Linked DNA regions of Zobellia alginiliquefaciens. Each later gene encodes a partner of the first gene's protein in a complex. Links are inferred from orthologs where the notes say so. Each region holds a gene or a part of one and is shown in the gene's direction. Other genes may lie near its edges.

What was found. The genes of interacting proteins can lie anywhere in the genome.
Region 2: the proteins of P0077_RS18230 (region 1) and uvrB are in contact, whole or in part, in a crystal structure (PDB 7EGT), measured with the Thermus thermophilus proteins. The link is inferred for Zobellia alginiliquefaciens from one-to-one orthologs. Residues at the interface, in WP_096412145.1 of Thermus thermophilus: His654, Arg656, Phe657, Gln666, Asp668, Glu669, Lys680, Arg681, Leu682, Ser683, Lys685, Tyr686, Ala687; in WP_096411307.1 of Thermus thermophilus: Glu23, Leu25, Arg26, Asp27, Gly28, Glu29, Arg30, Phe31, Arg55, Glu326, Asp327, Phe328, Glu379, Ser382, Gln383, His398, Gly400, Arg401.

What each region holds. Positions count from the first base shown.
Region 1 is NZ_CP119758.1:4,448,611-4,451,712, forward strand. Bases 1-3,010 are described here. They hold P0077_RS18230 (ATP-dependent helicase), read left to right. Parts: upstream 1-346; coding sequence 347-2,674; downstream 2,675-3,010. Other genes in these bases: ychF (redox-regulated ATPase YchF), read left to right, coding at 1-130; P0077_RS18235 (hypothetical protein), read left to right, coding at 2,833-3,010. Also shown: more of P0077_RS18235, read left to right, coding at 3,011-3,102. UniProt on the Escherichia coli protein: A helicase with DNA-dependent ATPase activity. Unwinds DNA duplexes with 3'-5' polarity. Translocates on single-stranded DNA with 3'-5' polarity. Initiates unwinding more efficiently from a nicked substrate than double-stranded DNA.
Region 2 is NZ_CP119758.1:648,137-651,219, forward strand. The notes cover bases 6-2,996. They hold uvrB (excinuclease ABC subunit UvrB), read left to right. Parts: upstream 6-502; coding sequence 503-2,491; downstream 2,492-2,996. Other genes in these bases: P0077_RS02655 (BspA family leucine-rich repeat surface protein), read left to right, coding at 6-443; P0077_RS02665 (Hsp20/alpha crystallin family protein), read right to left, coding at 2,926-2,996. Also shown: more of P0077_RS02655, read left to right, coding at 1-5; more of P0077_RS02665, read right to left, coding at 2,997-3,083. UniProt on the Escherichia coli protein: The UvrABC repair system catalyzes the recognition and processing of DNA lesions. A damage recognition complex composed of 2 UvrA and 2 UvrB subunits scans DNA for abnormalities.

The sequences.
Region 1 (3,102 bases):
TATCGCTTATAATGATTATGTGGAGTTTGGTAGTGAAGCCAAAGTAAAGGAAGCGGGTAAAATGCGCGTAGAAGGTAAAGAGTACATCGTTAAGGATGGTGATGTTATGCACTTTAGATTTAACGTATAGTAAGTTAATAGTTAATTCGCAAGACAGCATTACCGTACAGCTCAATATGTTGAGTGTGTGGAAAAATCATATTTTTAAGACCACAGAAGTGTACTTTTGTGGTCTTCCTTTATTTTAACAGCTAATAGTCCATACTGTTTATAAAAGAAATCAACATCATTTTAGGATAAGCCTATTTATGGTTAAATTCACAATTCTAAAAAATACTCTAGTAAATTGAAGAATTTCATAGACGAACTGAACGATGCCCAAAGAGCACCCGTTCTTCACAAAGACGGTCCGTTAATGGTTATTGCAGGAGCGGGATCCGGTAAAACAAGGGTACTCACCTTTCGGATTGCTTACTTAATGCAGCAAGGCGTTGATCCTTTCAATATTCTGGCGCTTACCTTTACGAACAAAGCAGCTCGTGAAATGAAAGAGCGTATTGGAAAGATTGCAGGTAAATCTGAGACCAAAAACCTTTGGATGGGGACATTTCACTCCGTTTTTGCAAAGTTGTTGCGGTATGATGGAGATAAATTAGGTTTCCCCAGTAATTTCACTATTTACGATACTCAAGATTCTCAGCGTTTATTAGCTTCCATAATTAAAGAAATGGGACTTGATAAGGATATATATAAATACAAACAGGTACAGAATCGTATATCCTCTTTCAAGAACAGCTTAATTACGGTTAAAGCATATTTGAACAATCCGGATTTGGTAGAGGCGGACGCCATGGCCAAAAGACCCAGAATAGGGGAAATATATCAGAACTATGTGGACCGTTGTTTTAAAGCGGGCGCGATGGATTTTGATGACCTTCTACTTCGAACCAACGAACTTCTGAATCGTTTTCCTGAAGTATTGGCAAAATATCAAGATCGATTTAGGTATATCTTGGTAGATGAGTACCAAGATACCAACCACTCCCAGTATCTTATTGTTAAAGCTCTTGCTGATCGTTTCCATAATATTTGTGTAGTAGGAGATGATGCGCAGAGTATCTATTCTTTCCGTGGAGCTAACATTAGTAATATTCTAAATTTCCAGAAAGATTATGATAATGTGGGAATGTACCGTCTGGAACAGAATTACAGGTCTACTAGAAATATTGTAAACGCAGCTAATTCCATAATTGCAAATAACAAAGAACAGCTAGAGAAAGTAGTTTGGACGTCAAATGATGATGGCGGAAGCATAAAAATACACAGGAGTACTACAGATGCTGAAGAAGGTAGGTTCGTTGCGGGTTCCATTTGGGACCATAAAATGAACGAACAGTTGGACAATGGTCAATTTGCAGTATTATATCGTACAAATTCCCAGTCACGTGCTATTGAGGATGCTTTGCGGAAGCGGGATATACCTTACCGTATTTATGGCGGACTTTCTTTTTATCAACGTAAAGAAATTAAGGACGTCTTAAGTTATTTACGCTTGATTATTAACCCTAAAGACGAAGAAGCCCTTAAGCGGATTATAAATTTTCCTGCCCGAGGTATAGGTCAAACCACTTTGGATAAGCTAACGGTGGCTGCCAATCACTATAACCGTTCTATTTTTGAAGTGATTCAAAATCTGGAAAAAATTAATCTAAAAATCAACGCGGGTACACAGCGAAAGTTGCAAGATTTCACCACCATGATCCAAAGTTTTCAAATTATGAATGAAAATACGGATGCCTTTACTTTGGCCGAACATGTGGCTAAAAAAACCGGTGTTCTTTTAGAGTTTAAAAAGGATGGCACGCCAGAAGGTATTGGCAAGATGGAGAATATTGAAGAGCTGCTCAATGGTATTAAGGATTTTGTGGAGGGGCAGAAAGAAATAGACGAAGCTACCGGAAGTATCAGTGAGTTTTTAGAGGATGTAGCTTTGGCAACCGATTTGGATAATGACAAGGGAGATGATGACCGTGTGGCTTTAATGACTATCCACCTGGCTAAGGGGCTTGAGTTCCCATATGTGTATATTGTTGGGATGGAAGAAGATCTTTTTCCTTCTGGAATGAGTATGAACACCCGTAGTGAGTTGGAAGAAGAGCGAAGGTTATTTTACGTAGCATTAACGCGAGCAGAGAAACAGGCCTATCTTACATACACCCAAAACCGATACCGATGGGGGAAATTAATAGATGCAGAGCCTAGTCGGTTTTTAGAGGAGATCGATGAAAAATATGTAGAGAACCTTACGCCGATAGATACAGGATATCGATATAAGCCACTTGTAGATAATGATATTTTTGGGGAAGTAGATAAAAGTAGATTAAGGCAGGCTAAACCAGTAGGTGGAACACCTCCAAGCCGTAAAAAACCAAATGAAACGCAGCTCAGAAAATTAAGAAAATTGAAACCAGAACTTGCTACTCCGGTTGGGAATACCAATTCCGTAGACCCTAATTTAGCTGAAGGCAGTGTTATTAACCATACGCGTTTTGGTCGTGGTAAGGTATTGAAGATTGAAGGTGTGGGCAACGATAAAAAAGCCGAAATCCAGTTTGATAAAGGGGATATAAAGAAGTTGTTGCTTCGCTTTGCTAAGTTGGAGATAATAGGCTAATTGATAGACATTTACTCGATAACCGAGATTAAATGCCTAGTGGACTTGCCCCGAGTTAGTTTTACAAGAAACAAAAGCCCCATGAATAGATTTCATGGGGCTTTTCTATTTGTTATAATGTCCCGTCCTAACATAGCGATACACTAAAATTTAGTGTAATGAATACATCAGTAAAGACGGGTTATATAAAAAGAACCCAAAAAGACTATTCGCTTTCTTTTAAGCTTCAAGTAGTAGAGGAAATTGAATCTGGTAAGCAGGATAGACTTTCCGCTCACCTTAAATATGGCATACAGGCCAGATCAACAATTACTTCATGGTTACGAAAATATGGTACCTTTGATTGGGAAAACCTATCCGTAGTAACCGTGGCAAAAACACCGGAACAAAGAATCGTTGAGCTAGAGGCTAAAGTTAAACTTTTGGAA
Region 2 (3,083 bases), 3.8 Mb from region 1 along the record:
ATTTCTACTATACGAAAGCCAACGCAAACGGAGAAAGGTTTGAAGGAGGTGATATTATCTACAGCGGTAAAACCCTGTACATTCATACGGGCTGGGGTGACTGCTATGGCGAGAATAGTTTTAAGATTACCATAAACAGAAGTTTATGCGATATTGAGATTAAAACTGTTGACCCATGCATGGTGGAGTTTCCGCAATTTATTACGCCTAATGGAGATGGGCTTTTTGATTTATTTAAAGCTACAAAAAATCCATGCGGTCAGTTAGGGCTCTTAAGTATTCTTGACAGACACGGTAGAATTATTTTTAAGACAAATAATTTATATTCAGGTTGGGATGGAACTGACAACTCAAGAAATCTACCTGAAACCGATTATTGGTACTTGTTTCAAAACTTAGATTCCGGGAAGACATTTACAGGTCATTTTACCATACTCCGATAGTAACCTATAATATTTTAATCGAACTCCTATAAATCATACTTCTTTTGTAATTTTAAAGGATGAAATTTAAAGTAGTCTCAGAGTTCGAACCCACTGGTGACCAGCCTAGTGCCATTAAGCAACTTGTTGAAGGTATTGAAAGTCAAGAACGGTATCAAACCTTATTGGGTGTTACCGGTTCAGGAAAAACGTTTACCGTTGCTAATGTAATAGAACAGGTACAGCGCCCTACCCTAGTACTTGCACACAACAAAACGTTGGCCGCACAGTTGTATTCGGAGTTCAAACAGTTTTTTCCGGAAAATGCTGTAGAATATTTTGTGTCATACTATGATTATTACCAACCGGAAGCATTTATACCATCATCCGGGCTTTACATAGAAAAGGACCTTTCTATTAATGAAGATATTGAAAAGCTCCGTTTAAGTGCTACTTCATCTTTACTTTCAGGGCGTCGCGACGTGTTAGTTGTGGCATCGGTTTCGTGTTTGTATGGTATTGGAAACCCCGTAGAGTTCCAGAAAAATGTCATCACAATTAAAAAGGACCAAGTAATTGCACGTACCAAATTCCTTCATCAATTGGTGCAAAGTCTGTACTCTAGAACTACGGCCGATTTTAGAAACGGCAACTTTAGAGTAAAAGGTGATGTCGTGGATGTATTTCCCAGTTATGCGGACCACGCTTTCCGAATTCACTTTTTCGGCGATGAAATTGAAGAAATTGAAGCTTTTGACCCTTTCAACAATAACGTAATAGAGATATACGATACTTTGAATATCTACCCGGCCAACATGTTCGTTACTTCTCCTGATGTACTGCAAGGTGCAATTCATCAAATACAGGAAGATATGGTGGCTCAGGTTAATTATTTCAAGGAGATAGGAAAACCTCTGGAAGCAAAGCGACTGGAAGAACGCACAAGCTTTGATTTAGAGATGATTCGTGAACTTGGCTATTGTTCAGGAATTGAGAACTATTCGCGCTATTTGGATGGCAGACAACCCGGTACTAGGCCGTTCTGCCTTTTAGATTATTTCCCTGATGATTATTTGATGGTAATTGATGAAAGTCACGTAACCATACCACAAGTCCATGCCATGTACGGTGGTGACCGCTCTCGTAAAGTGAATTTGGTAGATTATGGTTTCCGTCTTCCTGCCGCAATGGATAATAGACCACTGAAGTTTGAAGAGTTTGAAGCTCTACAAAACCAAGCCTTATATGTGAGTGCCACACCTGCAGATTATGAGTTACAGTTAAGCCAAGGGGTTTATGTTGAACAGGTAATTAGACCTACCGGCCTGTTGGATCCAATTATTGAGGTTCGACCAAGTCAAAACCAGATTGATGACCTCGTAGAAGAAATCCAGGTTAGAGTGGAAAAAGATGAACGCACACTGGTTACCACCTTGACCAAACGAATGGCAGAAGAGCTGGCAAAATATCTCACACGAATAAATGTACGTTGCCGTTATATTCATAGTGATGTGGACACTTTGGAAAGAGTAGAAATCATGCAGGATTTGAGAAAAGGTATTTTTGATGTGCTGATTGGTGTAAACTTACTTCGTGAAGGATTGGATTTACCAGAAGTTTCTTTAGTTGCTATTTTAGATGCGGACAAAGAAGGCTTTCTACGAAGCAATAGATCGCTTACACAAACCGTTGGTAGAGCAGCAAGAAATTTAAATGGACGAGCAATTATGTATGCCGATAAAATAACGGAAAGCATGCAAACCACCATTGACCAAACCAACTATAGAAGAGAAAAGCAAATAGCATATAACACGGAACATGGTCTTGTTCCAAAAGCGTTAAATAAAAGTCTGGACAGTGTTCTTTCAAAAAATTCGGTTTCAACATATCACTTTGAAAAAGAGGAGATGCGAGCTGCAGAACCAGACCTTGATTATATGACCAAAGACCAGATTGAAAAAATGGTCAGAGAAAAAAGAAAGGCAATGGAAAAAGCGGCAAAAGAACTTGACTTTATGCAAGCCGCAAAACTACGTGATGAAATAAAAATGCTCCAGGAAAAAGCCTAATTCGGTACATTTTTCTCCAAAAAGCCAAAAAACCGACCTTATTAAACAAAGGATATACTTAATTACATTCAAAATACTGAATTACAAACCTATAACCTATATTTTTAGACGCGTCTAAATTATATTTATTTCACGTTTTACATTAAATCAAGACTTTCACGTTCTTCATTTCCTGTTAGGAAGATAAACAAAAAGTAACAAAAGTCGCTGTATTTTCACCTCTTTCTGTTCTTCAAAAAATCATAAAAAACAGACAAAAAAAATCACTTCGCCCATACAAAAACCTACCCATAATATTATTTTTAATCAAAAAAAGCACCCTAGGAATAAACCTAAGGTGCCTCTTCAACTAACCAACCAAACTTAAATCTACCCGACTAAGAATCGGGATTATGAAACGTTTTGCCTTTACAGCAAAACAACCAATCTAACTTTTACTTTAATTCAATAAGACGCTTTGGCTTTGGCAAAGCTTCTTCTTTTTTTGGCAACTCAACCTTTAGGACTCCATCAACATAATCGGCTTTTATTGCATCTGCATCAATTGTTTCCGGAAGAGTAAAAGCTCTTTTAAAAGATGAAAATCTAAATT